3 regions of the Shewanella sp. MF08487 genome follow, and region 2 is predicted to be linked to each of the others. Evidence: predicted binding sites of a transcription regulator. Region 2 holds the regulator's gene; each other region holds the start of a gene.

Region 1 (10,993 bases), on a different contig from region 2:
TGCATCCGAGGCGCTAATGGCTTCGCGCACCATAGACCACTGCTCTTGACTATCAAAAGACGCTAATAACTGAAATTGCGACTCTGCCGTTTCTAACTGATACACAGGCAAAGCCGCATGGCGGGCCATCAACTGCATATCGACACCATAATCGGTGCTGTAACCTAATGTGTTATAACGCATTAGGTTAACTTGCGTGGCTTGTAACCAGGGTGCAAAGGATTGAATCGACTGACAAAAATTGGCCGTAGCCGCGCAATAACGTGACATGATCTGTACCGTTTGTTTATCTCGACTCTGCCAATCTAAACCCTTAGTTTTATCGGCACGGCCATATTGTTGCAGCAAGGCTGTGCTATCAGCTTTATTAATATCGACTTCAACGACTAGGCCACGAGCTTTGCCTAATGCGGTTTCAATTTGAGCAGGTAAAGGATAAAAATCGGCACGGCCAATATGAATCGAACCCAGTAAATAGGCTGTCTTACCTTGCCATTGCACTTGGTAAAACGGCGGCTTATCGGTTTCAGCACTGACTACTTTGGTACTGAAGCTCACAAAAGCTAACAAACAGATTGATACTATTAATCGCCATTGGCTTGTTGCCATATCCTTTGCCCCTTATAATTCCTGCAAATTTTGCCATGAGACGCTGTTATGCCACACACTAAGGTTATAGAGCAACTGAAAGAGAATCTTCAAATCGCCTATCGCCAAGCTATAGACGCTGACGCTAAGTTAGATGAGCTAAAAAAATCTGGCCATGGAAACTTCACCAGTATATTTACGGCAGAACAAGGTTTTATCGCATCCAGCAATCGCTTTTTACCCTATGTACAAGAGTTGGTCGATGATTTAACTCGCATGGAAGAATACGAGGCGCTGGACACTAAAGAACTTGAAACCTATGTGCGCCAGCTCGGCGCATTGCTGCAAATGCTGCAAGCCTTTAAGAAACAAAGCTAAACACAGCTAAATGGCTGAAGTTTACCGATGAATTTCAGCCCTTTATTATCTTGTATTACCGCACAATATCCTCTCTCAAGCGACCATCAATCCGTTGCTCCAACCGCGATTCAATATATTAGAGAATAATAACAACGGCTTTGAAGCTTATAAGTGGAAGGTAAAAAAATAGGCTAAATCCGTAAATTACGAATTCAGCCTATTAGAGAGTCAGTAAATTATTAATCTGGGGCCTTAAGTGCTTAAACTTTAGTGACCGACTGAGTGATTAAAGTTGTGGGGCAATCGTTTTCTTTAACCATTCAGTGAGCATCTTAGTTTCGTAAACAAAAGGTTTATCCGTTGACGAATGGATCCCACCTAAAAAGCCCATATCTGATAATTTCTCATCGCCTACGATAATCACTTTGTCATTTTCTAAAATTTGATAAGAAAAAGTCATACGCGGTGGATAGATATCTTTAATAACGCGTAAATCATCAGTGGTAGCACCAAAAGTAGGGCGCATATCACCCGCAAGATCAACATCAGTCATCGTCATTTCAAGCTTTTGATTAGGCTTTAAAATCTTTGATGCCTCTTTGTTGACGTTTTTGGTTAAGGTTTCAAATAAACGCTTCTCATAGCGGGATTGGATCTCACCGGATGATTTTATATCGCGAAACTCTTTAGGGTTTTGCCAAATAATTTTAACCATACCATCTTCAGTAACTGGGTTCACTGGCGCCTCTTCGGCCGCCCAAGCTGCGCTACAACTCAACACACTTGCGAGTATAAGGGACTGAATTTTCATATTTGCCTCCAAGGCCTCAATAATTTTCTGTGAACTACAGTACAAAATCTAACCTGAACTCGAGCTTAATGCAAAAGTGATATTAATGCCGCAAAATCAGCATAAGACTCTGTATATATAGGTAAATATTGTGTATCGGCGTTATTTTACACGTATCGTTTTGTATCGAGATGTGATAGGTAAGCATATAGTTGCTAATTTGTAATCATTTTTAGCGCATAAGCTAAAGAAAAACGTTATCCTTCCGCTATTGTTCACATAGCTTGTTTAATAACATGAAATTCCCAGTGGTACCTGTGTTCATCCTTATCCTATTTAGCTGTGTCGTTAGTGCGATTTGGTTTATCTCTCCAGCAGACAAAGATACAGGTCCTAAGACTTGGTCGGCCTTTATTTATAATCATGGCTATAACTCTGGAAAGTATAAAAAAACTGATAACTTTGATAGCTATGACGCCTGCAGCGATTTTGCACGCGAGCAATCCGCCTTCTACGACGATGCACCTTGGGAATGTGGTTCTATGTGCCAGTTTGAAAGTCGCAAGCAAGGATTTCAATGCGAAGAAATGAAGAATGAACACTAACTAACCATTCAGCATCGGTTCAATATTTATACAATAAGCTAAGCCCCTCACAGTACAACTCAACTCGTTTTCTTTACCGTCTAGGGATGCACGATTTAGAACTAACGAATTAAACGTAATTGTTAATTTGGAGCTCACCTATGAACGTAAAAATAGCGAACGTAACAGCAACTCATTCATTCAACTCATTGTCACGTAAACTGGCTTTACTGGCGCTACTGACAATGGGAACTAGCCTAAGCTTTTCAAGCTCTGCAGCACTATTGACCATGGACCAACAACAAGCAGTTAACGCTCATTTTAGCAAATTGGCTCAAGTACAAAATACCGCCGAAACTCAAATGACTGAACAACTCAAGCAAGATTTTAATCAACAACTTACGCTGCAAGAGCACAAACTGATGCAAAGTATCTGCCCTAAATACGGCATGACCTTCGATGTCAGCACGAATGCCTGCTTACGCTCATAGTTTATTTCGCTGATTAGAAAGGAAAACGCGCACTGAGTTCAGGATATTGCAACTTTAAATCCTTGGGCTTAGTGCTAAATTTTTTCCCCAAGGGTGTCGCTTTACCTGATGGCATAAAGGGTAACTCATCACCGGTTCTATCTTCGTACAATTGCCCCGCAATAAGATCATACTCATCGACAAAGGGGTACGCATACGCATCTTTTTCAGGCCAAATGACTAAACGCGCTAAGGTGTCAGGCTGATTCACTACACCATCGTAGATTTCTTTGCCAAGTGAAATTAAAAAACATCTGAACTCAGCAAAGGCATATTCAGAATCACACCCCGTAATAATATAAGCCGCGCCCCAAACCGACCATAAATAGCTACGGCGCATCTGCTGACCAAAGATTTTATCAAAGGCTTTTAACTCTACATTACTTAGCTCGGCGAGGTTCTGTTTTAATGCTTGAGTCAAAGACTCCTGTGATTGCGCCGCTTCTGTTCGCGTGACTAAACCCCAAAACTCAATTTCTGTCATACACTTCACCTATTTAGAGCCCTTCTAAAAAAGTCATATTCTACACGATATTACGGTTATGCTGGACTCAGATAAGCGCATTTCTTACACTTGCTCATCTTCTTAGTTACTGGCCTGCAGATCGATCCATGCCTAAACGTCTTATGTTACTTATCGCTTTATATTGCCTCTGTTGCATTGCTGCACTTTTGCGGGCGGTGATGACGCAATCCTTTGATCTATTTACCCTAGGCGTTTTCCCTGTGCTGATAGGTATATTAATGCGCACACCTTGGTCGAGCTTAATGCTGAAGATTTATATTGGCATGCAAACCTTAGGCTTTTGCGCTTTGGCGACAACAGCCCTTATTGCCTATCGTATTACCCCAGAAGATGTCAGAGTGGTTATTTCAGGCCACAATATTCCCATATTGCCACTGACTGTGAGCATGATTGTGATTTTACTCATACAATATTGGGCAGCGTTTTCTAAGGTAACGAGTCAATATTTGACCCGCCAAACGCAGTGATGGACATTTGTGGCTAAGCTGTTATTAATAGCATCATGCCCCTAAAAATACCCGCGGTTCTTAACTCGGTAACATGAAGTAAACTATGAGCCATTTATTGCCCAGCGAACTTTCTATTCTTTTGGTTGAACCTTCAGAGACACAACGTCGGATTATTATTCAACGTTTACAACAAGAAGGCATTCTCAGCATTCAAACCGCAGAAAATATCGAAGCAGCGAAAGAGATTATTACTCGTCATAAACCCGACCTCATCGCCAGCGCCATGCATTTTGATGACGGCACAGCCATAGACCTCTTGGACTATTTAAGAGCCAACCCCGAATGTAAAGATATTCAGTTTATGTTGGTCTCTAGCGAGTGTCGCCGTGAACAACTTGAAATATTCCGTCAATCGGGCGTGGTGGCAATTCTTCCTAAGCCTTTTAGTGCAGAGCATTTAGGTACAGCTTTGAATGCGACGATTGATCTGCTTAGCCACGATGAACTCGATCTCAGCAACTTTGACGTGCAGGATGTACGTGTATTAGTTGTTGATGATAGCCGTATGGCAAGAAACGTGATTAAACGCACTATTACTAACTTAGGGATGAAACTCATTACCGAAGCTGAAGATGGTGCTCAGGCCATTGAGTTGATGAAGCACAATATGTTCGACTTAGTGATCACCGACTACAATATGCCCAGTGTAGATGGCCTTGCTCTGACTCAATTTATCCGCAATGAAAGCTTACAACCGCATATTCCTATCTTAATGGTCTCATCTGAAGCCAACGACACTCATCTGAGTAATGTATCCCAAGCTGGTGTTAATGCCTTATGCGATAAGCCATTTGAACCCAAGTTAGTTAAAAAATTGCTCTATCAACTGTTAGAAGAATAAAACCTAAGTCACGAACTGAGTAAATATTCTGCGCTTTACGAATATCCTACAGCACGCTAAACGCAAAAGGCTTTCCAAGCGTTAAACCTTATGGCATGTTAGGCACGCTAATTTCAAATAAATCTACGGAAAGAAGAGACAATAAAAATGAACAAAACTGAACTTATTGCCAAAATTGCAGAAAATGCCGATTTAACGAAAGTTGAAGCCGCACGTGCATTGAAGTCTTTTGAAGCAGCAATTACTGAATCAATGAAAAATGGTGACAAAATCTCCATCGTAGGCTTTGGTTCTTTTGAAACAGCGACTCGTGCTGCTCGCACTGGCCGTAACCCACAAACAGGTAAAGAAATTCAAATCGCTGCAGCGACTGTACCTAAGTTTAAAGCGGGTAAAACCCTACGAGAGAGCGTAAATTAAGTTAGCAATATCAAAACAACGCCTCCATAGTGAGGCGTTTTTTTTACCTTATCCCCATAAAGTCTTGAGCGTTTTTCGCACAATAAAAGTGCACCTCTGCCTCATAAACTGACAAGCAAACATATTCTCCCCACCAATAATTATCTAATCTATTGTTTTATATGAAATTGTAATGATGGCATGTGATTCGCAAATCCCTTCTTAGAAATAACCAAGATGCACTAATGACCGCTGTTTACTTAGGTGTGCCACTAGTGAATCGATAAATAAGTCAATCGAGGGGATGAGCATGAAGAAATCACAGTACAGCGTTTTGGCTTTATCGACGGCAATGTTACTGGCTGGCAATGCCTTTGCAGCCGTATCAGGCAACATTGGTGGTACTTCTAATTACCTGTGGCGCGGTGCAACCCAAACCAAAGATGCGGTCGCAATCCAAGGGGGGATTGACTATAGCCATGATGCTGGATTTTATGCGGGCACTTGGGCATCAAATGTGGATTTTGGCGACGATACTAGCTACGAGCTGGATCTCTACGCCGGTTATGGCGGCAGTATTACCGACGATATCAGCTACGACTTTGGCTACCTCTACTACGCCTATCCAGACGCTCCTGGCAGCATTGATTTTGGTGAACTTCATGCTGCAGTAACGTGGAAGTGGCTTGAACTCGGTTACTCCCATGTCATCAATGCCGGTGACGATGTCGCAGCAGCGCCTTTAGATAATAAAGATCTCAGCTATCTTGCGGCAACTCTCTCAGTGCCTCTCACTGAAAAGCTGAGCTTATCGGTGCACTATGGTTACTCGAGCGGCGATGTTGTTCAATCTTGGTTTGGCGAAGATAACTATGCCGACTATAACGTCACACTCAGCGCAGACACCAGCATGGGCACAGTGTCGTTTATGTTGTCAGATACCGATCTTAGCGATGATGATGCCAAACTGGTACTCGGCTATTCCTACAGTTTTGATCTTTAGGCTTAAGTAACCTGAACTCGGGATAAGCTCCCTGCATAAATAAAAACGCCACCTTAAGCGGTGGCGTTATTTTATAACCATCACCGATTAGGCGATGATTGGTCTATTCGTTTTACGGGCAGCGACCATTTTTTCGATATATTCAACAATCGGCTCGGTGACCGAAATCCCCGTCGTTTGCTCAATACCTTCGATACCCGGTGCCGAATTAACTTCTAAAATCAAAGGACCACGGTTAGAGCGTAAAATATCGACCCCAGCAACAACTAAGCCCATTGCCTTCACTGCGGCAATCGCCATCTTACGCTCTGTCGCGGTGATTTTAACCATCTCTCCACAACCACCTAAATGCAGATTAGAGCGAAAATCGCCCTCTGCTCCTTGGCGCTTCATCGAAGCAACGACTTTATCACCCACGACGAAACAGCGAATATCACTGCCATTGGATTCTTTAATGTATTCTTGCACTAAGATATTCGCTTTAAGCCCTAAGAATGCCTCTATCACACTCTCTGCAGCCGTTTTCGTCTCAGCTAATACCACGCCAATCCCTTGAGTGCCTTCCAGCAGCTTAATCACTAATGGAGCGCCGCCCACCATATTGATGAGATCGGGGATATCATTAGGTTTATTAGCAAAACCCGTCACTGGCATGCCAATGCCTTTACGAGAAAGTAATTGCAGCGCCCGCAGTTTATCCCGAGAACGCGCGATTGAAATAGAATCGTTCGCGGCGTACACGCCCATCATTTCGAATTGACGTACCACAGCGCAACCATAAAAAGTCACGCTGGCATGAATACGCGGAATAATGGCATCAAACCCAACGAGTTCAGTACCTTCATAATGAATACTCGGTTTAATGGAGTTGATATTCATATAGCAGTTCAGTGTATTGATCACGACCGCCTCATGTCCGCGTTTTTGACATGCTTCCACTAATCGTTGTGTTGAATATAACTGCGGAAATTGAGATAAAATGCCTATTTTCATGGCTGAGTGACCAACGTAAGTGTGTGTGGATAAATCGTTCTGTAGTATCAAATACGCCACAACAGAAAAGGGGGCGATATTTGTCTATATCTGAGTGTAAAGCAAGAAAATACTGCTAACCAGATGAAATCAATATGCTATTACAATACTGCGAGGTAACTTACATTCGCACCAGTGTGGGGGTTAATAAAGGTAAAATATATTTCGCCTCAAATATCGATGCATCGAGCGGTGGCGAAAATAAATAACCCTGTAATACAGTGCAATGGCGAGAAGTGCAAAACTCAGCTTGTTGCATAGTCTCAACGCCTTCGGCAACCGATATCACATTAAAACCATGGGCGAAATTAAATAACGCCGCAAGCAAACGGGTATCTTTTTCATCGTTATCATAGCAAGCGATAAAACTTTTATCGATTTTCAGTACACTAATCGGAAATAGCTTGATGTGCTCTAAAGATGAAAAGCCAGTACCAAAATCATCCAAGGCAAAACGCACCCCTAACTGAGCAATTTTATCGAGCTCTTTTGCGTGTTCATGGGGATCTTCAATAAGGCAATTTTCAGTAATTTCGAGCTCTAATGCACAGGGAGGTAACCCTGTAGTCTGCAGCGCGTGCACTATGTTATCAAACAGACGCCCATTATCAATTTGAGACGCCGAGAGATTAACGGCGATGGTAAATGTGAGTCCTGTCGGCAGCAATTGCGTTAGCCAACGCTGCGCCTGAGCACAGGCTTGCTCAAGTACCCAATTCCCAATTTCAGCCATTAAACCTATCTCTACAGCTATGGGTAAAAATTGATCTGGAGCAATAATGCCATCTGTAGGATGTTGCCAACGGATCAGGGCTTCCATACCCACAAGTTGGTGTGTTTTTGCATTGACTTGAACTTGATAGAATACCTTAAACTCATTGCGCTTTAAGGCCATACGCAAACTTGACTCGATATGATTACGATATCGCACTTCTTTATCTAACGCTTCTGAGTAAAACTGGATTTGATTGCGCCCCATTTTTTTAGCGCGATACATTGCAATATCAGCACACTTCATCAGTTCCTCACTGTTTGAAGCCGCCTCATTATAAAAAGCCACACCAATACTGGCACCTATAAATACATCATTATCGCCAAGACAGAAGGTTTCCTCGAAGGCTTTCAATAAGCGATTTGCCACGACCATCGGGAAGTATTGATGGTCGTTATCAGTGACTAACACGACAAATTCATCGCCGCCTAAACGGGCAATAATATCGCCATCACGTAATAAATCGTTTAATCGTGATGCCACTTGGACTAAAAGCACATCTCCAACTTGATGACCTAATGTGTCATTAATCGCTTTAAAATCATCTAGATCTAAAAGAATTACGGCTAAAAAATCATTGCTGCGTTTTACTCTAGCAATAGCACGATTTAGACATAGTTCAAAACCGTAACGATTAACAAGCTTGGTGAGGGAGTCGTGTTCTGCGAGCTCTTTCAACTTTTGGTGACTATTACGTAATGCTAACGCCATCGAAGATCGTTGTTTCGCGTAGCGGATAGCGCGGGTCAATATCCGTGAGTTAACTTCATCTTTAAGTAAAAAGTCTTGTGCACCCAACTCAATACAACGCTGCGCCAGTTTCTCATCTTCATAACGACTTAGCATAACAACAACAGTCTGATCTTGGGTCATCGCATTGAGCTTGATCAACACCTCTAATCCATTCGCATCTGGCAATAAATAATCCAATAAAATACCGTCAAAATGACGCTCTAACGCTAAGCTCAAACCATCGAATGCACAATTTGCTTCGACTACATTAAACGTCAACTTTGATTGTCTGAGTGCTCTGATAATCGCCGTTCTATCGACTTCATCATCATCGATTAGTAGTAAATCCATATACTCACCCTATGCAGATGGAAGCTCAACGATACGCCAGTAGCCTTCGAGCATATTAAAAATGTGGTTAAAGCCGTCTTTCATATTGGTTTTAACCATATAGCCAGCGACATGATGACTATATGCCTTCATCCTATCCTCATCGGTACTCGACGTCGTCAGCATAAAAACAACCGCCGAAGTGAGCGCTGGATCAGCACGTATCTGCTCAAGAAACTCAAAACCATTCATTCTGGGCATGTTCAGATCCAGTAAAATAAGGTAAGGACCTTTAATCCCATCAACATTCGTAAGAATAGATAATGCCTCAATTCCATCTCGAGCCCGTACGATAGGGTTAAGTAGCCGTAACTGCTGCATTGCGCGCTGCACAGCCATATAATCCACATCATCATCATCAACCAGTAAAATAGTGACCTGCTGATATTGATTGACTGCACTCATAGTGCCTCCTTACGGCTAATCTGCTTTGGCCAACTAAATCGAAAACAACAGCCGCGACCTTCCGATTGAAGTTGGATCTTACCGCCTATACTCTCAAGCGTTTTTTTCACCAGCGATAAGCCAAGACCACTGCCTTCTACCTCATCCCTTGGTTTAAGCGTTTGAAACATTTGAAAGACTTTATCGTGATAAGAGCTTGATATCCCTGGTCCATCATCACTCACACTAAACCAATAATATTCGCCAATTGATTCGCATGAGACAGTTATCACCCCAGTTTCTCTGTCATGGTGTTTAATCGCATTACTAATTAAGTTTCGTAGCACTAACTCTAGCAATACTCCCATAGAATGGAACTGTGGAAACTCCCCCTGTAAGACTAATTCGAAGCCTTTGGGTGGTGCAACCAAAGCAAACATATCTTCAATTAGCTGCCGACTATTGACTTCAACCGTTTCATTATCGACACGCCCAATACGTGAAAACATCAAAAGTCCATCGAGTAACAATACCATTCGATGAATACGGCTTTGAATAAGCCTAAGATACTTATGGATATCCTCACTGGTATTATCGGCTAAATCTTCCGACAACCACGAAGTTAATTGCTCTATCCCCCTCAGTGGTGATTTCAAATCATGGGAGGCGATATAAGCAAATCGATCTAATTCTTGATTAATACGTTCCAGTTCTTGCGTATGCTCAGCTCGCTGAATTTCAATACGTTTACGTTCAGACACATTATTAATCGTCGCAAGAATAGAAATACCCTGACTAAAATGGATAGGTGTCAGCCCTACTTCAATGGCGAGCCGACTGCCATCCTTACAGCAGCCAAATAGGTCATCACGCATCGACATATTTTTAGCTATCGGTTGCACTAAGTAGTGGCTCATGTGCTGTTGATGGCTATTCCGGAGCGATTCGGGCAATAACATATTGATTGAGCGACCGAGCAACTCGTCTCTGGCATAGCCAAATAAACGTTCGGCGTGAGTATTGACTAAAGTAATACATCCGGTTTTATCGGCCATCAGCAGCGCACTGGGGGAGGCTTCAATCACTAATCTAAAGCGTTTCTCATTAGCGATTAACTCAGAGGTCAACTGAGACTCTTTATACCGATTACGTGCCATTACGATCACAGAGTAAAACAACGCTAAAATAAAGGCACTGCCGATAAATTGTAACCAGAGGCCTTGGGACTCTTCTGATTGCGAAATAAAACGTGATTGGGATGAAATATCTAAACGCCAAACTTGCCCACCGATAGTTTCATTATGTGAGTGATAAAACACATCCTGCTGCTGGGGCAATGCCTTGCTGCTAGCAAACATTAAACTATCGGCACTGGCTTGTGCATTTTCATAAATGGCAAGTTTAAGGCCAGAGAAACGGTCGCCCATAATCCCTTGCATTAGATCTTCCATCCTAAATGCCGCGTAAACGAGCCCGCTAACGTGTTGTTTGCGTTCAGCCTCAGTGCTTGCTGAACCTTGATAAAGTGCTAAATACATTAAAAAACCCGCTTG
Region 2 (10,993 bases):
TGATTTCCCAATCTTCGTTGGGTGTATCAGTTTGGACGACAAGGTCGGACTAAAAGGGCACCATTATTATTTTTATGAGTACTTCTTTAAAATCGTTAGCGTTATCAGCATGCCGATATTTTTTCGTCCGACCTCGTCTATCTGGTACTCGCTTAAGCCGTGGCATTAGCGTTGTGTTAGGGTTTAACTTATTGAACGTAAACCATCATTGAGGCATGTCTTCTTTGCCGATGTCATTATCTCTGCTCTACATCCCATTGGCTCAGACCTATATGACGTAAACCAATCCATTTGTAATGACATAGCGCAATAACCTTGTTTATCGTGTTCATGCCTGCTCCTTGATGGCTCTCTATTAGACTAACCTGCTCTGTGTCTCTATAGCGTTAACTTTGCTACTACATAGCCCGCTATTAGGTACGCAAGCTTGCCTTGATAACGAAAAACTCACTCTGTAGAGTTAATTTTGTGAATAAGGTAATAAGATTAATCCGTTACCACAGCCACTATCCCGAGTTCAGGTTAGACTAGATACGCTGCTCTTATCGGCCGATTTCATTTGAATGAGCCCTGTTAAAAAGTGCTTCGTGTTTTAAAATCCTAACCAAGCCAATCTCATACTCACTTAATAGTATGTAAGATCTATGCCAATATATATATTTTACATTAATCATTTAAAATCAAGTGTTTAAATTGTCTTTGCTGATATTGTTAATCTTTGCAGATAACCACAAGGGTGCAAGATGCACTCTTTTGGTGCCACTGTATTAATATGATTTAGAAAGATAAAAGCTTGATGAAACAAGAATTCTGTACTTTTGCTGACTAAATAGATGATTAACAGAATTGAATGTCGATAAAAGATGGCCTTAGTTACAATTGCTTATATACTGCCAGCCTTATGGCAATCCATTCGATTATTGAGTTAGTGAATGGAAGTGATATTTCTAGCTTTTTTTGAGCAGGATTCACAGTTATCAATTATATATAGAGGTTTTTTTAATGATGAAGTGTTTTCAGGCAACGCAATTTAAGCCGTCCTTGTTAGCCATAGTGGTAATGACTACCACATTAGTTGCATCGGGTTGTACCACAATTAATCCCTATTCAAATGAAGAACAAACAGCCAAAGCAACCACAGGATCATTAATTGGTGCTGTTGCAGGTGCGGCTATTGGTGTTGCCTCTTCGAGTAAGAGCGACCGCGGTAAAGGCGCATTAATTGGCGCAGCATCTGGCGCCGCAGTGGGTGGTGGTATTGGTTACTACATGGACGTGCAAGAAACTAAATTGCGCCAACAATTAGCCTCAACGGGTGTGAGTGTGACTCGCAGTGGCGATAACATTATTTTGAACATGCCTAATGAAGTGACCTTTGGTGTTGATCAAACTGAATTAAGTGATGGTGCCAAACGAGTACTCAATTCAGTAGCGTTAGTGGCGAAAGAATACAGTAAGACGCAACTGAATATCTTAGGTTATACCGACAGCAGTGGCTCAGACTCTTACAATTTACGTTTATCACAAGTGCGTGCGAGTGAAGTCGGTAACTACTTGATGAGTAAGGGTGTTGCCTCATCTCGTGTTAGATCTCAAGGTATGGGTGAAGCCAGCCCAATAGCATCGAATGCGAATGCGAACGGCCGCGCGCAAAACCGTCGTGTTGAGATCGTATTAATCCCAACGGGCTAATAGTTTGATTTAACAATGATGTATATTATTAAAAGTCGCCTAAGGGCGACTTTTTTGTCGATATTAATTTATTTTTTGTGTGGTGATGTATAGCTTACGCTGAGACATTTTGTCCTCTGCAATATGCTGTTTGAGTGATTAACGCCGCAATTACATCACAGCTATTTGCCTTGGGGGCCGTTCTGCTTGATCCCTTTATCTATTTCACGTTCAGTATGGGGATAAGTAACAAGTATGACTTTTACCGCCTAGAGGAAATATCAGTATGATAAGCAAAAATATGTTGGCAGCGTTAAGTTTAAGCCCTGTAATTATGGCTGCTGCAGTGCAAGGAGCGCCGATGAAGGCTGAAACGATAGTGCAGATCCCGCCGATTGAACTGCGTGCTGCAGGCAGCTTGAAGACGGCGATGAATGAGATTATTGCTGCGTATCAAGCACAGTCGCAAACAAGTGTCGCGGCACAATATGCCCCCTCAGGTTTACTCCTAAAGCGTATCCAAGAAGGCGAGAAGGTTGATATTTTTGCCTCCGCTAACATGAAGCATCCACAGGCTTTGGTCGATGTAGGTCAGGGTAAAGCAGTACAGATGTTTGCACGTAACCAACTTTGTGCCATTGTCCAAGACAATTTTCCAGTCACAAGCACTAATTTACTCGATACCTTATTAGATCCGAAGATTAAAGTTGGGATTTCAACCCCGAAAGCCGATCCTGCTGGTGATTATGCATGGGCCGTATTCGCGAAGGCCGAGGCGGTAAAACCGAATGCACAACTTGAGCTAGAGACAAAAGCACTACAACTGACGGGTGGCCCAGAGAGTGCGAAGCCGCCTAAAGATCGTAATCCGTACGGCTGGGTGATGGAAAATAAGCAAGCGGATATCTTTTTAACTTATTGTACCAATGCGGTATTGGCTAAAAAAGAAGTACCTAGTTTAAAGATTATCGATTTACCTCAGGAGCTTGCCGTCGGTGCTGACTATGGATTAGTGGTGCTGCAAGGCGCAAGCAATGCGGCTACGCCGCTAGCTGAGTTTATTTTATCCGCTAAAGGACAAGCGATTTTGACTCATTATGGTTTCCAGCCGCCGGCTAAATAAATGATTTTTAGGTGTATAGATTGAGATAAAAACGGCACCTTATCGGTGCCGTTTTTATTGTGTTGGCTTAAATATTAACGCATTAGTGCGTCAAGTAGATTGTTGCTAAACCAAGGAAGGCAAATAAACCCACTATATCGGTTACTGTGGCTAATACCATACCGCCAGCAAGCGCAGGATCGATTTTAAGTCGTTTTAATATCAATGGAATACTTGCGCCAGCAAGCCCCGCAATCGTCATATTAATCAACATGGCGCCGCCAATGAGCCCTGCGAGTGCGATATCATCTTTCCACACGAATACTGCGATAAAAACTAAGATTGACCACAGTAAGCCATTAAGAAATCCAATCGATAATTCTTTACCAATTAGCCAGCGTGCGTTGCTCTGGCCTATATGACCTAAGGCAATACCCCGGATCACTAATGCTAAGGTTTGGTTACCAGCAACGCCACCCATACTCGGGACAATCGTCATCAATACAGCGATAGTGGCAAATTGCTCAATAGTGCCTTCAAACATATTGCTGACTGACGAGGCGAGCAAGGCGGCGAACAAATTAATGGAGAGCCAGAGTGAGCGACGTAAGGTACTTTTAAGCACTGGGCCAAAAGTATCCTCATCATCGTCCATACCTGCCATACCCATCATCGAGTGTTCTGCATCTTCACGGATAACATCGACCACATCATCGATAGTGATACGTCCGAGCAGCTTGCCATCATTATCGACGACAGGCGCGGAGACCCAGTCATTACGTTCGAATTTTTTTGCCACCTCACTGTCAGACATACTGACCGGAATGCTCTCAATATCAGGATCCATAATATTGCGGATTGTTGTGTTTGGCGCGCAGGTGAGTAAATCTGCGAGTCTAACGCCGCCAAGAACTTTATCTTTTTTATCAACAACATAAAGTGTATCCGTGGTATCGGGCAAGTTGCCTCGTTGACGAAGATAACGTAGCACTACATCGATATTGACATCGGGTCTTAAGGTCACAGTATCTGTGTTCATTAAGCTGCCGGCGGTCTCATCGGGATAAGATAAGGCCTGTTCAACCCTATGACGGTTTTGTTCCGTCATTGATTGCAACACTTGTTTATAAACGGCGTCGGGTAGACTACGTAAAACATAGGCAAGGTCATCGGTGTCCATACTTGCGGTTGCTTTTGCTACTCGTTCAGGACTCATGCTGCGGATCAGTGGATCTTTTAGCTCTTCGCTCAATTCATCGAGTATGTCGCCTATGTGTTCTTGATCGATCAATTGCCATAGTACTTGTCTAACATCTGGCGGCGATGATTCTAAAATTAGCGCAATATCGGAGGCGGCCATTTTCTGTAGCATGTTACGCACATGCACAAACATACCACTACTTAATGCTTGGTTTAACTGGTCAAGACTATGTCCGGGGTGATCGTTTTCGGTATTGTCTACGGGCATTTGTCCTCCATTGTGCGGCAACTAGGGTTGAGTGTGTAACAGCTTGAGCTTGGCTTAGTGACGATTTGTTCTTGCATAGAATATGCGGGTTTGCATGAACTAAGGCGCATAAAGAGTGGCTTAAATTATGGGGCAGCGGCAATGTTCGCTAGTGTAAAGTCCCTTAGCTTATGCCGTCGAGCGACAAATCTGATGCAGTGTCTAAAAAGTCAATTTCTGACACCAACTGTGGAGTGATCAAGATAAAGTAAAACTAACTGGCTTCGTCAAACTTAGCGTCGATTAAGGCGCAAATGGCATCTAGAGCAGGCTGTGCATCTGGGCCTTCAGCAATCAGTTTAATGGTTTTACCCATACCAGTCTCAAGCATCAATAAGCCGAGCACGCTGGCAGCCGATGCCTGTTTATTGCCTTGGATCAAGGTAATCACCGCATTAAACTCAGATGCCAGTACCACCAATTTAGTGGCGGCACGGGCATGTAATCCGAGTTTATTGCAGATGGTTATCTCACGCTCAAGCTTTGGCATTATTCAGCTCTCGATGGCGCGCATAAACTTGGTGTTTACTATTGCTAAAGCGTTTAGCTAATTGCTCTGCAACGTAAACCGATCGGTGCTGTCCGCCAGTACAACCAATGGCCACAGTTAAGTAGCTGCGGTTGTTACGCTCAAGGTGTGGCAACCAAGTTTCGAGTAAATTCTCGATTTGCCAGATGAGTTTATTAACCAGTGGTTGACGATTCAAAAACTCAGCCACGGGTTCATCTAAGCCTGTTAGTGGGCGCAGCGCTAATTCCCAATGAGGGTTAGGTAAGAAGCGCACATCAAACATAAAGTCTGCTTCTGTTGGCATACCATGTTTAAACCCAAAGGATTCAAAGTTAATCACTAATTCTTTATCGACACTGCCAAGCAGGATTTGCCTCACTTGGTCGCTCAAATCATAAATATTCAGATTTGAAGTATCTATGTAGTGATCGACCAGTTGTGACATCGGCTCGAGCAGTTTACCTTCTTGTTTTATTGCTTCTTGCAATGAAACTTGGCTCTTGGATAAAGGATGAAGGCGACGGGTTTCGCTGTAACGCTTGAGCAAAACTTTATCGCTAGAGTTAAGAAAGAAACTCGTTAGTTCTGTGCCTGGTGGCAGACTTTCGAGCTGTTTAGTCAATATTTTATCTTGCTCAGGCAGGTTACGTACGTCGACACTGATGGCGACGAGATCGTTACTGCCTTTAAGCTGATCAAGTAACGCACCGATTAGCGGTAGCGGAAGATTATCAACGCAATAATAGCCGAGATCTTCGAGTACTCTAAGGGCGACGGATTTACCTGAACCTGAGCGGCCTGACACTATGACCAGTTTCATCCCGTGATTACCTGATAGAGTTCTGCTTCATCATGTGTCTTGCGTAATTGTTTCAATATTTGCTTATCACTCAGTTTTTCGGCCATGCAAGACAAGGTGCTTAAGTGCTGCTGACATTGGTCAGCAGGCACCAGTAATGCAAATAAAATATCAACCGGTTGCTTATCAATAGCATCAAATGCAATTGGCTCTTCGCACTTAATAAGTACGGCAATGGGCTTATCTATATCGGCTAATCGACCATGTGGAATGGCGATACCGTTACCTATACCTGTGCTCCCCACCTTTTCGCGCGCCACTAGGCTTTCGAATATCTCTTGAGATGAGAGGGTCGGGTACTGGGCAGCGACTAGGTCGCTGATGAGTTCCAGTACTTTTTTTTTGCTGCCCGGAGTGGCGCAGGTCGTGCACTCCGGCCGCAGTATGCTACAAAGTTCCATTATTAGTGTTTTGTTAACTTCTCTTTGTGTTTAATAACCTGACGATCAAGTTTGTCTATCAGGGCGTCTATAGCTGCATACATATCAGTATGCTCGGCAGTAGCAAATACTTCACCACCGATGAGGTTTATCCTCGCTTCAGCAATTTGTTTTATTTTCTCAACATTGAGCACAACGTGCACATTATTGATCTGTTCGAAATGGCGTTCAAGTTTTGAAAACTTTTCTTCTACATATGCGCGTAACGATTCGGTAATTTCAATATGGTGCCCAACTAGGTGTATGTGCATAGAAACGTCCTCCGATATTCACTGTAGGTTATAAACTCTTACGCTGATTAGAAGGGGGAATAAGCATGGCTTCTCGATATTTCGCAATGGTTCTGCGTGCTACATTTATTCCCTGTTCTGCCAGAAGTTGTGCCATCTTACTGTCACTTAATGGTTTTTTCTGATTTTCTGCTGCAACCAGTTTTTTAATAAAGGCTCTGATTGCCGTTGATGAACATTCACCACCATCATCCGTACCAACATGGCTAGAGAAGAAGTATTTTAGTTCAAAAAGCCCCTTTGGGGTATGCATGTATTTTTGGGTGGTCACCCGCGAGATGGTGGACTCATGCATCTCGACTGCTTCGGCAATATCGTTAAGTACCATAGGTTTCATCGCTTCTTCACCATATTCAAAGAAGCCTTGTTGGTATTGGACAATACAGTTCGCCACTTTCAGCAGGGTATCGTTGCGACTTTCTAAACTTTTAATAAACCATTTAGCCTCTTGCAGATGCCCACGAATAAATTGGCTGTCGGCTTGGTTTTTAGAGCTGCGCGCCATAGAGGCATAATGTTGATTTACATTGATTTTAGGCATGTTATCAGGGTTAAGTTCAACGACCCAGCGGCCATTTTTCTTTGACACTGATACATCGGGAATAACATATTCGTCCTCGTTGGGGGTAATCAATAAACCCGGGCGAGGATTAAGAGTTTGGATGAGCGTTATGCCGTCTCTTAACTCATCTTCTTTGAGCTTAGTCTTACGCATCAATAATCTAAAGTCACGTGCCGCAATGAGATCTAAATGATCTTTAATCAGCATGCGGGCGTTATCAAGATGGGGCGTATCGGGCGCAAAGTGTGACAGTTGGATCAGCAGGCATTCGCTTAAATCTCTGGCGGCAACACCTATTGGGTCGAAATGTTGAATACGTTTAAGCACGGCTTCGACTTCGTCAAGTTCGACCTCTGGGTTACCTATAGCTTCCAGAATTTCTTCAGTGCTTTGAGTGAGATAACCTTGATCGTTTATTGCTTCGATAATGGCGGTCGCAATGGCTAAATCGGTTTCAGAAAAGGGGGTGAGATTTTTTTGCCATTCTAAGTGCTCATATAAACCGTCGCTAGTCTCACCTTGAAAGGGCATATCGTCTTCGCGACTCCCACCTGGACCTGAGTTAGGTGACGCGGTAAATACTTCATCCCAAGTCGTGTCCATGGGAAGATCGTCCGGCATGGATTCTTGAGTTAAAGATTCTGCGGTGTCGACGGTAGAGCTGTCTTTTTCTGGTGGCGGAGCGACGGATTCACTGAAATCGGTATCCGATAGCGTTTGGTTTACAGGGTCTTTAGTTGCGTCGAATTGATCCTCTTCCAGCTCGAGAAGGGGATTAGAATCTAAGGCTTGCTGGATCTCTTGCTGCAGTTCTAATGACGATAGTTGCAACAGACGAATTGCCTGCTGTAATTGTGGCGTCATGGTTAACTGTTGACCCAGTTTGAGCTGGAGTGACGCTTTCATGTTACCGCAGATCCCTAAGTTATTATTGTTAGATGGGGTCGCTGATTACCCTCTTGAGTCGAGCCGGATGGTGGTATAATTAACGACCATCGACTCCCTTTGGTTAACTATAGCCTGAATTGTTCACCTAAGTACACAGCCCTAACCTGCTGATTGTCTAAGATCTCTGCCGGAGTTCCTTCTGCGATTAGGTTTCCGTGACTGACAATATAGGCATGTTCACACACATCTAATGTCTCGCGAACATTGTGGTCGGTAATTAGTACACCAAGGCCACGACTTTTAAGCTGCTCAATAATTTTCTTGATGTCGATAACTGAAATCGGATCGACGCCAGCAAAAGGTTCATCAAGTAAAATGAACTTAGGATTAGCTGCTAAAGCCCGTGCAATTTCTACACGGCGACGCTCGCCACCAGACAACGACATACCTTGGCTGTCACGTATATGGGTGATATGGAACTCTTCAAGCAGATGTTCTAATTCTTCATCTCTTTGTTCTTTCGTTAATTCTTTGCGAGTTTGTAGTACAGCCATAATGTTGTCATGTACGCTCAGCTTACGAAAGATACTGGCTTCCTGCGGTAAGTAACCAATGCCTTTGCGGGCACGTAAGTGCATAGGGTCAGCGGTTAAATCATGATCATCGATAAAAATATGTCCTTTATCGCTCTTTACCAACCCGACAACCATGTAAAAGGTCGTGGTTTTACCGGCTCCGTTTGGGCCGAGTAGACCAACAACTTGACCGGTTTTTACCGTCAAACTGACATCTTTAACGACTTGGCGGCTCTTATAACTTTTCGCTAAGTTTTGTGCTCTTAGAGTGATCTGTGTCATTGAGGATCCTGCTTTTTAACAGGTTTATCAGTTGGCGTATTAGGCTTTACATCATCTTGATAGCTTTCTGGCTGAATAATTGTGATCACGCGATCGTCACCGCTGCCAGTACTTTCGGCAATTAATTTTTGTTGGATAATATTGTAGCGGATCAAATTTCCTCGGACTTGGCTACCCGCCTGATCTAATGAAGCTAACCCTTTGAGGGTGAGAGTACGGCTTGCCATGTCATAACGAATTTCTTTCGCGCTCGCCGATGCCGGGCGGCCATCATCGAGGATTTGGGTATAAGTAGCTGGATTACCAGTGGCCACTAACGTTTTGCTATTTTCACCTTCAGCAGAAAATGCACGCAGTTCATCTGCAATAATTTTGATTGAGCCTTGAGTGACTTCAACTGGACCAAAGAAGATAATTTGGTTGTTCTTGATATCTGCCGTTTGGCTCACTGCCTTAATTTTGACTTCCTGTTTCAAGTCACTCACTTTCGCGAAGGCGCTCATGCTCATCATTAGCATGAGGCTGGCAAGTAATACGTTATTTTGCTTCATATGTTCCTACTACCTGACTGGTCAATCGCACTTCTTGTGCATTGAGGTCGGCAAAAAGGCCTTGGCCTTGAATATTAAAATCTTTTCCTGTGACGTAAATAGTGCGGTCAGAGGTCATTATCATCGTATTGAGATCGAGTTCCAGATAACTGGTGGACAAGGTTTGAATGGGTTCTTCTGAGCTAATAGCATCAATAATAACATTATTCTCTAATACCACCTTGCCGGTTTCTTTGTTGAGCTTGCCTTCATCAGCCTTGAGTTGCCATTGTGCTTTACCTTGGTCGGGATAGACAAGATAAACAGGTTGAGTAAAGAAAGTTTGATTCGTAGAATCAAAATGTTCCATATGTTTTGCAGTAACACGACTGTTGACGAATCCTTGTTCATTAAACTCGACGCTGCGTAGATCTTTCACGACAAAATCTGGCGTGTTTTGATCTTTTACCTTATTGTCGGCATCATTGTTATGCTTATTTTGCACTTGCCAATACAGCACCAGTGCAGTACCGAAAAAAGCAATAATCGCCAGCGTCACACGGCTCATATACTCATACCATGGGCAGACGTGAACTTATTTTGACTTAGCAGTAACAGGTCGGTGAGCTCACGCAATGCCCCATGTCCGCCATTGAGTGTGGTAACAAAGTGAGCGTGCTGACGGACATAAGGATGACCATCGGCAACACTAACGGCTAAACCCACCACGTTCATGACGGGCAAATCGACCATATCGTCACCAATGTAAGCCACCTCATCAGGCGTCACGCCATAAAGCGCGAGTAATTCCTCATAGGGGGCAAATTTATTATCTACACCTTGGTAAATATGGGTAACGCCAAGCGCTGTCATACGGTTTTCAACGATTTTAGATTGGCGTCCAGTAATGACCGCAAGATGAAAACCGCTGGTGAGCAGTGAGCGCACGCCATAACCGTCGCGGGTATGAAAAGCTTTTAGTTCTTCACCGCTATTACTTAAGTAAATGCGCCCATCAGAAAACACGCCATCGACGTCACAAATCAACAGTTTAATCTTTTGTGCGCGTTGCCACACATCATCACTGATGGGGCCGTAAAATCCTTGCTGTGGCATTAAATGACTCCTGCTTTAACCATGTCTAACATGTTAAGTGCACCAATAGGATGGCGATCTTTATCTATCACAATCAAACCGTTAATATTTTTCGAATCCATTATTTGCAGTGCTTTAGCCGCCAATATGTTATCCATAATGGTAACGCAGTTACGGGTCATTACATCGGCAATGGGTGTTGTTCGTAGATTCACTTCAGCATCAATGACCCGACGCAAATCACCGTCGGTGAAGATACCGACAAGCTTGCGCTGATCATCAATAATCGCTGTCATGCCTAAGCCTTTCTTGGAGATTTCGTACAGGGCTTCTGTGATGCAAATATCGTGGTTGACGAGCGGTAAGTCATCACCGCTGTGCATTACATCATTGACCTTTAAGAGTAATTTACGGCCAAGTGCACCACCGGGATGGGACATCGCAAAGTCATCACGGGTAAAACCTTTGGCTTGTAACAATGCAATCGCGATGGCATCACCCATAACTAAGGTTGCCGTGGTGCTTGACGTTGGGGCGAGTCCTAGTGGGCAAGCTTCTTCAGGTACTCCAATGCACAAATGGACTTTTGATAAGCGCGCCATGTTGGACTCTGGCTTACTTGTTATAGCAATCACAGGTACACCCATACGCTGGATCACGGGCATTAAGGTGAGAATTTCG
Region 3 (10,993 bases), on a different contig from region 2:
ATGTCATACAAAATTAATGGACATGAAATTACAGTAAACTTCCCTGTAGATTCAATCTCAGTAAATAAAACATCAATTGCTTTTACCGATAGACAAGGTAAAAACAGACAAACTTTTTCTAAGCGCACAGAAGCCATTAGCTTTATGAAATGGTTATTGTCAGCTAATAAATAAGTTAAAGTTCTCAGTACCGCAGTAACTGTTTACTTAAGTGTATTTAATATCGGTTTCCATTCTTTTCGCAACACCGAGCACTTCAGTAAATTGATAGCCGAATGTCACGAACACGCTATCCTTTTTATGTCACTATGACAAAATCATTTGGTTCAGGCTGTATCTCTCTCACACAGATACCTGCCGAACCAAGTGAAAATATCAGACTTAGATCACACATCCTCATTCAAGCATCCACTAATATTCCCGCGTATGCCCAGAATCACAGGAAAACTCTATGTCAAAACCTACGGCACGTATTGCCATGCAAGCCATGATTGGTAATATCAAAGACAAAATCCCCCTCGATTTAGAAGAAGCACAAATCTGCCAAGGTGAGTGTCTGGGATGCTCAAAAAAAATGTTAGAAATGCTCGATACTGAAATTAGCGATTGGCAATATAGCGATACTGAACCTGGCTTAAAAGATTTAAAAAACCTGCAAAATATCAGTGAACGTACTTATAAAATTCTTAAAAGAAATCGTTTAGTCCCTTAATCTCTAATAATAATGATGACGCTGTTTATTATTTAAATAACCTTTCTATCATATTTACGTTGATAACGCGGTAGCATAGTGGCATTCCCCAGTAAGCCACCTTGATGTAAATACATCAACGGGCCTCGCTCACCTTGCTGTAAGTAATCCTCAAGTACAATAAATCCCAAAGGATCGTAGAGTAATTCAAACTCAATCCCTGAGGCACACACTCGCTGCCACATGGCATAAAATTCAGCATAGAGTTTTCCAAAATGATATTTCTTACCGGTATTAATAATTTGTGGATGTTCGCTAATATCGGGATTCAGCATCGAAAATTGCATACGTAAATAATCATCTCCGCCAACAACGGCGCACGTCATCACCCGAATATGAGTCTGTTGACGAATAAAATACTGATTTAAAAATACCGCGGTGGTGCCTGTACCCGAAGGTAAAAATACCGTTAAGTCTTCCAACTTACTGGCTTGAGCAAACTGTATTATCTCTTTGGCTAATATACTCACGCCATATTCAGCATAAGCACAACGTCCCCCTTCGGGTATAAAGAGTGCTGCAGGCTCATTTACGAGTACCTTTGTCTCGATATAATCTTGGCAACTTACACGCGCGTCTATGCCTTTATCTACGAGTGATAACCTAGCATTAGTGAGTGAGTCTGTACAAAGTTCAGCTTGTGAAGTCAGGGCAGAATTTTGCACCATGAACTCACTTAAATCGATAATATGGGCGCCATTAACCAATGCTGCAGCATAATTCCCTGTGGGATGCTTAATAATTTGGCTAGCAATATGATCAACATAAAAGTCACACTGCCAACCTTTTAGTTTTGCCAGTGCAGATAAGGAATACAGTGAGTTTGCTAAGGGAGATCCATGACCTATCACTTTATTGATACCAACGAAGTCATGTTCTAAAAAATAAGCAAATTTACGCGCCTTGTTGCCACTAAATTCTGGATGCAGTAAATCATCACGCTTGAGAAAAATCTCTCGGTCAGCAAAAGAAAAAATATCGACTGGGGTATTAGCAAACATAAGACACTCAAACAATGTGATATTCAGGCTTTGTATGCCATGAAAGTTATGGCTAGTGTAATTATGCGTCGAAAAAATGCAATATTTCACGACATGTTAGTGAGAAAGACCAAAAACTTCGGAATGTATATCTATAATTCATTGATTTAATGATACTTAATAGTTGGCATAATTCTCGCTTTATCTTAACTCATAATTGATTTATCTGCGCTCACTATGCGATTTACAAGATAAAAATAAGGAATTTTCGATGGCATTATTACGCTTAATATTTAACATTGCTTGGTTTGTGCTGGGCGGATTTGTGATGGGACTAGCATGGTGGTTCGTTGGGATCCTATGTTTTATGAGCATTATTGGTATACCCTTTGGCCGCGCTTGCTTTGTTATCGGTGAAATGGCCTTCTGGCCCTTTGGTCAAGAACAAGTTAATCGTCGTCATTTAACAGGCCGAGACGATTTGGGTACAGGCACCCTCGGTATGCTAGGTAATATTATTTGGTTTTTACTATTTGGTATCTGGTTAGCCATCGGCCACCTAGCCCATGCTTTAGCCTGTTTTGTCACCATTATTGGTATTCCTTTTGGGATCCAACATCTTAAACTGGCTTTACTTAGCCTTACGCCCATTGGCCAAACCGTAGTCGCAAAAGTCTGATACATCAACTTATTAACTGTTTATACGTTGTTACCCACGCAATTCATTCTTAAGAGTGGATTGCGTCTTATATTGAAAACTAATGCTGGTTATAGAACGCTGCTTCAATGACTTTATCTACATCTATTTGCGCTAATCCTTGATCAAAAATGTCTCGCCAGCGATGCCCCTCTTCGGTATTACGAAAAGCAATATAAAGCTGTTTATTTGCAAGAATATGCCGATTAATTTGCAACTTATCCGCCAAAGGTCGTAAAGATTTCTGTTTGAGTAAATAATGTAATACGTTCACATCCATCACCGCGGCATCGATACGCCCAGCGGCCACTTTTTTGATATTGTGCTCATCAGATGTGACCGTTTCAATTGATTGAGCTCCTGATAAAATCATAGAGTCAAGGGATTGAATATTTACATAATTCTTTACTACACCTAAGGTGTAACGGTTAAGATCTTCAACAACGTCCCAACTCATTGGATATAATCTTTGCTCTACCAACCCCAAAGGGCTGACACCAATCGACTTAGAAAAAATAAATTTGTCATTCTCATAGTAATATTCAGGAAAATAACCTTGGTAATCAGAGTGAGGCATTGAAGCTAATTTAACCGTTCGGCTCCAAGGATAAAAATCTACCTCCAGTTGATGCCCCATCACTTTTAATGCCGCTCGCGCTACGGCAATACTCGCGCCCTGCTCCACAAGTAGTTCACCAGAATAAGGCGGCCACAGTAAAGATGTTAGCTTTAGCGTATCCGCTTTCGTTGTACTAACCCCTATCAAAACGGGGCAACATAGCATCACGATTAAACACCATCGCACCATACGCAACTCCTTCTTCAGCTCAAAATTAGCAATATAAACTATCGATAATTGGTTTTGATTTAATGAGTTGAGATTTTTTACTCGGGTTATAAGTATAGTCATGAAGTTAAAGAAGGGACATGAAGATCACTAATAATATTACCTATAATATTACCTAGGACTAACTGTGAGGATTTAGCTATAAATGATGATTACGTTGACCCCTGATTTTAAAGAGTCAGTTGAGCAAAAACATAAGCCGCATTATGCGGCTTATAACATCAGTACCCTGTGATTATTAGCGAGCCTATGTCACCCGAGTGAAACTCTTCTAGCCATTAATATCTTGATATAACTCTTGATACATTAGCTCACGCATTTTGAATTTTTGAATTTTACCCGTCACTGTCATAGGATACTGCTCAACGAATTTGATATAGCGCGGTACCTTGAAGTAAGCAAACTTCTCGGTGAGGAAATGACGAATATCAGCTTCCGTTATTGTCGATCCTGCGCGCACTTTAATCCAAGCACACACTTCTTCACCGTATTTATCGCTTTGTACCCCAAAAACCGCCGCATCTTGCACATCTTTATGGGTGTAAAGTTTCTCCTCAATCTCACGGGGATAAATATTTTCGCCGCCGCGGATAATCATATCTTTAATGCGGCCAACAATTTGTACGTAACCCTGTTCATCCATTTGCCCAATATCACCCGAGTGTAGCCAACCAGCACTGTCTATTGTTGCTGCTGTTTTTACGGCATCGTTCCAATAACACTGCATAATGCAATATCCACGACTACACACTTCACCAGGCTGACCAATGGGTAATACTTCACCAAATTCATCGACAATTTTCACTTCAGTATGAGGCAAAGCACGGCCAACGGTGAGGACTCGTTTTTCAACTGGTGAATCCATTTCGGTAATATGATTGAGCGGGCTGCATTCAGTTTGACCATAACCTATCAACACTTGTTGCATATGCATGAGATTTTGCACGCGGCGCATGACTTCTTCAGGACACGTTGCTCCAGCCATAACACCAGTACGTAATGAACGTAAACCAAATTTTGCAAAATCAGGGTGTTCAAGCTCTGCAATAAACATCGTGGGGACGCCGTGTAGGGCCGTACAACACTCTAACTCAATCACCTGCAAGGTTGTCAGCGGATCAAAGGATTCACCAGGAAAAACTGCCGCAGCGCCTTTGGCCAAACACACTAAACTCCCCAGCACCATACCAAAGCAGTGATACAAAGGCACAGGAATGCACAGCTTATCGTTAGAGGTAAACTTCATCGCCTCTGCGACTAAATAGCCATTATTCAAAATGTTATGATGGGATAAGGTCGCGCCTTTCGGGCTGCCTGTGGTGCCAGAGGTAAACTGAATATTAATAGCATCGTATGGGCTTAACTCTTTACCGATACGTTCAAGTGCCGCCTTATCATCAGCGCTCACATCGACGAGCAAATCATTAAAATTAAGCATCCCAACAGACTTATCTACACCCATGCGGATCACAAACTCAAGTTCAGGTAAGGCACTTGCCTGTAATTTACCTGCGGAACAAGAGGTTAGCTCAGGCGCTAATTCATAGAGCATCTCAAGATAATTACTGGATTTAAACTTATCGGCACAAATTACCGCGCGGCAACCCACGTTACTGAGCGCGTACTGCAATTCTTCTGAGCGATAAGCAGGATTAATACACACCATAATGGCGCCAATTTTAGCGGTCGCATATTGAGTTAAGCACCATTCAATATTATTAGGTGACCAAATACCGACTCTATCTCCGGCTTTAATACCCAGTTTTAATAACCCTGTGGCCAGCGCTTCAATTTGTGCAAGGTATTGACGGTAATTCCAGCGAATATGCTGATGATGAACGACGACCGCTAATTGCTCAGGATAAGCCTCGGCGATGTGGTCAAGGTATTGACCTATGGTTTTTTCTACAAGTTTAGGTAATGAAGCGCCATGAAACTCACTAACGTTAAGCGGGCTGGTAACTTTACTGCGAGTAGGAACTGACATTAAGGCCTCCGTGCATTTATTATTATGATTAGCAGATTTAAACTAACCAATGCATGGAGTATGTCACAAGTAAAAAAACTCATTATTAGACTAAAGAGTAAGACAAACCATAGAAATACAATATCTTAACATCTACGATTAATCAGTAATCAACGCCAGCAGCAGGCTCTATTTAAAGACATTAAGGCTCTGCAATCGCTCAATAATTGCCAGTAAGATCCCTTGGCGACGCATATTTTCTAGCACCCCGGGGCTAAATGCCTCTAATCGTGTCATTGCGGTTAACAGCAATTGGCACTGCACAATCGTCGCATCACGAATATAGTCAGGTTTGGCGACCAAGTAGCTATTGTTGTACCAATAATCCCAATTAAAATTGACTAATAGCCAACCTTGCGTTGTCAGGTCATGAATAAATTCCAGCATGCGACCATGGCTTATATTGGCGTCACCCGCGGTAAAATCCTGGCGATATTTAGTATATAAACCGCAATCAGCCACTCTTGTTGACGTTCCCATAACGACCTCATGAATTCTGGTTACCATCGACCTTTAACAAAACATCAGCTTGATGCTTACCCTTTGTAAATACCTTCGCATGATGGCTACACATTAGTGGACCTACATAAGTTAAGCGGCACAAAGGCGGCCTAACCATAATCAATGCACCCAAGTTAAACCCTGTTATCTGAACCGCAACTTAATCGCATTCACATAAGCCACAGTGCACTGAGTGAGCGCACTTAACTGTGGCAGGGCATTAAATTAAGATAAACTCACACGATTCAGACGCTTTACTGATAATTGATATAGAAGGATACAAGATGAATTACTGGCTTATGAAATCGGAACCAGACGAATTCAGCATAGATGATCTTATCGCTTGCCCGAACCAAACGGAGGCTTGGCACGGTATACGTAACTATCAAGCACGTAATTTTATGCGCGATGTGATGCAGATTGGCGACCAAGCATTTTTTTACCATTCAAGCTGCAAAGTGCCCGGTATTGTTGGTATTGCCGAAGTGGTTACGCATGCATATCCTGATAGTTCCGCCTTTGACCCTAATTCTAAATATTTCGATCCTAAATCTGATCCCGCTCAACCAAGATGGGTAAGCGTTGATATTCGCTTTGTAGATAAATTTAATGACATTATTCCCTTAAGCTTAATAAAAACACTCCCACAATTAGCTGACATGTATTTAGTGTCTAAGGGCTCCCGGCTCAGTATTCAACCTGTAACAGCTGAACAATGGCAAGCAGTGCTCATGCTTACTCGTTGAATTAAGCGCCGTTACTCAGAAACGTTCAGCTAGGGTTCATTTTAAATACACTATTGTCACCGCATTAAATCAATGTATTTGGAACCACACATGAATAAATTAACTGCTGTTATTATCACAGGACTCGTGCTCAGCTTAATGACGTCTATCACTGCCTTTGCTAAAGATGACCATAAGCATAAGCATTACAGTGGCCATAAACACTACTATGATGATGATGATGACCATAAGCATAAACACAAACACGACAATGGGCATGGGCATAAACACTACAAAAAAGTCTATCACGGTAAGCCCCTCCCTCCCGGTTGGTATAAAAGACTTCATCGTGGTGATGTGCTCGAATATGATATTTATCATCGCGGCCACATTGTAGAGCCCTTAAACAGAGATGGCATTGTGAGAATTCAAGTTGAAGACGCATGGATAAAACTCGATAACAACAGTCGTAAAATTCTCGACATCGTCAATATTATTACCGAATAGTCACACTAGACGTTGGTTAAATGGCTAATAACTGTACTTTCACTAGCACGCTCAGTTCTTATTCGAGCGTGCCATCATCCCAAATGATGCTTTCATAACCCATCTTCTACGTGTATTTCTCCCCAAAATCACCGCGTGTTAATGACAACAAAATAACATGTTGATATTAATCATATCTTTACTATCTTCCGCTTGGTCACCCATTCGCAGAATGCTAGACTCTGCGAGTTAATATGCGTATTAACTAAGATTAAGCTTCTTGGACAGTACTAAGCGTTTTAACCTGTACTGAAGCCGAGCATATTCAAACCATTAGTATCCAGTGTTTTGCATCGAATAAGATACCTGTTATCAAAAAGTACTCACACAGCTAAAACATCTGAGCTAAAGCCATACCTTAATAGCATCCTTATAATCACCGCAGACTACAGCTGGATTTTGACAATGGAAAACACCTCACTTCAACGGGTCAAGCAAGCAGTTATTGCGGGGTTCTGGGCATCGCTGGTCAGTATTTCTGTGGGTTTTCTATTTAAACTGTGGTTGGCCCAATGGGTTGCCAAAGCGGATTTGGCGCTATTTAACACGGTTATCGATATCATCTCGCTGTCGTTAATCCTCATGACCGGATTTCGCTCCTCTATGGTAGTGACCTACTCACAAACCAAGCAAGATATGGATATCACCAATATTTTCCGCTACAGCCTTATTGCTATGGTATTGCTAACATGGGGTTTAGTTCTGCCTTACATCAAACATACGCTTCAACTTAATGTAGAATATTTTCAATTAGTTGGCATAGTATTAAGCATGGGATTTAAGGTTTACTTTACCAATCAAATTGCAATGTACCGGCTCTATGCCATATCCAACAAAGTCACTTGGTTAGAGCCAGTTGCGCAAGTCGTTAGCTTTTTGATCTGTTTTTATGCTTTAAAGCAAACGGCAATCGCGTCACTTTTTTACAGTGTGACGCTATCATCGATCATCATTGCCCTATATATGTATTTGAAAAAACGTAAGGATATCGCAACACCGCCCTTAGGGGCTGTGCATTTTGATACCGATTTACGCAGTTTTATGAAAAAAAGTCTAACGGCATCTATGGAAGCCGGAGCCAGTATCTTGATGATTTACATCACGGTATTATTGACTATTGCCTATTTCAGCATAGATGAACTAGGGGATTTCCAAGTCGTGGTGCGGCCAATGATCACTTACCTCACCTTGCTCTTTGTCTTTCCCATTTATCGTTTTGTACTGCCCGAAGTCGCAGTATGCGTGCGAGAAAAACGTTTTATTGAAGTCCAACAGATTAAGTCATGGCTCATTAAAATCTCTTTATTGGTCAGTAGCTTATTTTTTATATTAATGCTGCTTGGCAGCAATACCTTCGTTGCTTGGTTGTTCCCAGAGCAATATCTTAAAGCGGCTCCCGTATTACTGCATTTTTCCATGTTTTTTATTTTTATGATGCTCAATGGTTACCAGTTGGCCTATATCAAAGCCCACGGCTATTTTTCCCAAAGCCTACTGATCCGCCTTGCTGGCATCGCAGTGCTGGTTGGCACTTTTTATCTTTATCGTCTTCACACAGAGAATGTCGTCGCCGTTATTTTAGCCTTAGGTACAGGTTATTTAGTCATGTATCTGATGGCTAAAATAGTCGAAAGACGTATTCAGCTATCTCTTAAAAACGATTAACAGCTCATTATTATGTAAAAATGGAGGCCATCCGTCTAAAAGACGGCGGTCTAAAAAGAGTCATTCAACAATATGGCAAACTGCAGCGTTTTAGCCCAAGCCAACACCATCAAACTGCTCCGTCTTCGCGAATTCTTCTAAAATTAACGCCGTAAATAGCTGCCCTGCACGGCCTAACGGCCGCTCTAAGGTCGAAACAAGTTGCGGAGTAAAGGTATAGCGACTGCCACCGACGAAGTCGATTTCAACTAATTCGCCCTTAGCTAACTCTTCTTGCACTAAAAAGTCCGGCAACCAGCCAAAACCTAAGCCTTTTAACAAGGCGTTCTTTTTCATGATAAAGCCAGAAAGATAAAACACTTTATCGCCGCCAAATTGCATTTCATCGCGGTAACTTTTATTGGGTGAAGAGTCTTCGATAGTTAATTCCACATGTTGCTGCAGCTCAGACAAACTAATTTCGCGAATAAAAGACAAAGGATGCGAAGCACTGGCCACCAGCACGCTAGTAATTGCAGGCAACGGCTGCGGATGGTAGTAGGGGCCAGTGCGATAATCTTTCACTAACATCAAGTCGGCATTATCACGCTCGAATCTGTGTTGTACACCGCCTAAAAACTCCATATTCAGCTGAATTTTAGTGGGGATCTGATGTTCAGCCATGCGCTTTAAGGCCGTCATGATAGGCTCCATAGGTAAGGCACCGTCTATCACTAGTTCTAGCTTGGGCTCCCAGCCTTCACTGAAACGACTGGCAAGATGTTCAATGTTTGCAAGGTGTTGCAGTAATCTTTGTCCCTCGGCCAAAATCACGCGGCCCTCTTGCGTCAGCTCAGCACGATATTGCTCACGGCTAAAAAGCGGCACGCCTAGGTGCTCTTCTAACTTTTTAACTTGATAACTCACCGCCGATTGCGCCTTGTGTAATCGCTCCGCCGCCTTGGCAAAACTGCCCTCTTCCACCAGCACTTGCAGCACATTAAAAGCATCAATATCGATGCGCATGGTCACTCCTTGGCTCTCATGAACATGTAACGGAAACACTACGATTCGTAAAGATTAGAATACCATCTAATTTTTAGATTGAGATAACGTATTTATTATTCTTTTTTTTGTTCATTCAAGCAACTAAATTGATAACAAGATCACACTAATGCAACTTGCAGCATAACGACCAGCGATGTAGGTAAACCTGCAACGTAATATTGAAGGAATAACCATGCCATTTTATGTGAAACAAGGCCAGATCCCCCATAAGCGCCATATCGCATTTGAAAAGGAAAACGGCGAGCTTTACCGTGAAGAGTTGTTCTCAACCCATGGTTTTTCCAATATTTATTCCAATAAATATCACCACAACATGCCAACCAAAGCGTTGGAAGTAGCACCTTACAGCCTAGGCCACGGTGCCAATTGGGAAGACTCGCTGGTCCAAAACTATAAACTCGATTCCCGCGATGCCGACCGTGAAGGTAATTTTTTCAGCGCCCGTAACAAAATTTTTTATAACAATGACTTAGCACTTTACACCACCAAAGTCACCGCCGATACCGACGAGTTTTACCGTAACGCCTATGCCGATGAGGTGGTTTTTGTCCACGAAGGTGAAGGCACACTCTACAGCGAGTACGGCACGATAAAGGTACAAAAGTGGGACTATTTAGTGATCCCACGCGGTACTACTTATCAGCTTAAGTTTAATGATTACAGTAACGTGCGTTTATTTGTCATTGAGTCATTCTCTATGGTGGAAGTGCCTAAGCATTTTCGTAACGAGTATGGCCAGTTATTAGAATCAGCGCCCTATTGCGAACGCGATTTACGCGTGCCGACGCTGCAAGATGCCGTGGTTGAGCGTGGCGCTTTTCCCTTAGTGTGCAAGTTTGGCGATAAGTACCAACTCACCACGCTCGAATGGCACCCCTTTGATTTAGTCGGTTGGGATGGTTGCGTTTACCCTTGGGCATTTAATATCACCGAATACGCGCCAAAGGTGGGCAAGATTCATTTACCACCGTCAGATCACTTAGTCTTTACCGCCCATAACTTTGTGATTTGCAACTTTGTACCGCGCCCTTACGATTTCCATCCGAAATCGATTCCGGCCCCTTATTACCACAACAATATTGATAGTGATGAAGTCTTGTATTATGTCGATGGTGACTTTATGAGCCGCACAGGCATTGAGGCAGGTTACATGACTCTTCATCAAAAAGGGGTCGCCCATGGGCCACAACCGGGTCGTACTGAAGCCT

What was found. The regulator sigma-54, encoded in region 2, starts transcription at its own class of promoters, with help from an activator protein. The targets are predictions, from matches to a motif close to GTTGGCACGNNNNTNGNNT.
Region 1: a site for sigma-54 is predicted at 5,323-5,341, ahead of ACRN9H_RS05610 (TorF family putative porin). Genes of this name have one in related genera too.
Region 3: a site for sigma-54 is predicted at 1,915-1,933, ahead of ACRN9H_RS01200 (YccF domain-containing protein). Genes of this name have one in related genera too.

Annotation. Positions count from the first base shown of each region.
Region 1 is NZ_JBOZPB010000005.1:154,434-165,426, forward strand. It holds gene ACRN9H_RS05565 (TraB/GumN family protein) at 1-609, opposite strand, end outside; gene ACRN9H_RS05570 (prephenate dehydrogenase) at 658-966, shown strand; gene ACRN9H_RS05575 (DUF3016 domain-containing protein) at 1,235-1,759, opposite strand; gene ACRN9H_RS05580 (hypothetical protein) at 2,035-2,343, shown strand; gene ACRN9H_RS05585 (hypothetical protein) at 2,484-2,813, shown strand; gene ACRN9H_RS05590 (DUF4240 domain-containing protein) at 2,827-3,336, opposite strand; gene ACRN9H_RS05595 (hypothetical protein) at 3,465-3,845, shown strand; gene ACRN9H_RS05600 (response regulator) at 3,931-4,728, shown strand; gene ACRN9H_RS05605 (HU family DNA-binding protein) at 4,876-5,148, shown strand; gene ACRN9H_RS05610 (TorF family putative porin) at 5,438-6,130, shown strand; gene rimK (30S ribosomal protein S6--L-glutamate ligase) at 6,218-7,123, opposite strand; gene ACRN9H_RS05620 (putative bifunctional diguanylate cyclase/phosphodiesterase) at 7,284-9,017, opposite strand; gene ACRN9H_RS05625 (response regulator) at 9,027-9,461, opposite strand; gene ACRN9H_RS05630 (CHASE domain-containing sensor histidine kinase) at 9,458-10,993, opposite strand, start outside.
Region 2 is NZ_JBOZPB010000030.1:29,373-40,365, reverse strand. It holds gene ACRN9H_RS17445 (OmpA family protein) at 1,006-1,692, shown strand; gene ACRN9H_RS17440 (molybdate ABC transporter substrate-binding protein) at 1,958-2,794, shown strand; gene mgtE (magnesium transporter) at 2,877-4,241, opposite strand; gene ACRN9H_RS17430 (HPr family phosphocarrier protein) at 4,495-4,770, opposite strand; gene rapZ (RNase adapter RapZ) at 4,757-5,611, opposite strand; gene ptsN (PTS IIA-like nitrogen regulatory protein PtsN) at 5,608-6,051, opposite strand; gene hpf (ribosome hibernation promoting factor) at 6,054-6,341, opposite strand; gene ACRN9H_RS17410 (RNA polymerase factor sigma-54) at 6,370-7,848, opposite strand; gene lptB (LPS export ABC transporter ATP-binding protein) at 7,956-8,687, opposite strand; gene lptA (lipopolysaccharide transport periplasmic protein LptA) at 8,684-9,238, opposite strand; gene lptC (LPS export ABC transporter periplasmic protein LptC) at 9,225-9,785, opposite strand; gene kdsC (3-deoxy-manno-octulosonate-8-phosphatase KdsC) at 9,782-10,333, opposite strand; gene ACRN9H_RS17385 (KpsF/GutQ family sugar-phosphate isomerase) at 10,333-10,993, opposite strand, start outside.
Region 3 is NZ_JBOZPB010000001.1:281,393-292,385, forward strand. It holds gene ACRN9H_RS01185 (hypothetical protein) at 1-174, shown strand; gene ACRN9H_RS01190 (hypothetical protein) at 452-712, shown strand; gene ACRN9H_RS01195 (1-aminocyclopropane-1-carboxylate deaminase/D-cysteine desulfhydrase) at 745-1,752, opposite strand; gene ACRN9H_RS01200 (YccF domain-containing protein) at 2,003-2,410, shown strand; gene ACRN9H_RS01205 (substrate-binding periplasmic protein) at 2,490-3,236, opposite strand; gene ACRN9H_RS01210 (AMP-binding protein) at 3,547-5,262, opposite strand; gene ACRN9H_RS01215 (DUF6508 domain-containing protein) at 5,431-5,781, opposite strand; gene ACRN9H_RS01220 (EVE domain-containing protein) at 6,087-6,548, shown strand; gene ACRN9H_RS01225 (hypothetical protein) at 6,639-7,034, shown strand; gene ACRN9H_RS01230 (hypothetical protein) at 7,479-8,738, shown strand; gene ACRN9H_RS01235 (LysR family transcriptional regulator) at 8,829-9,743, opposite strand; gene ACRN9H_RS01240 (homogentisate 1,2-dioxygenase) at 9,958-10,993, shown strand, end outside.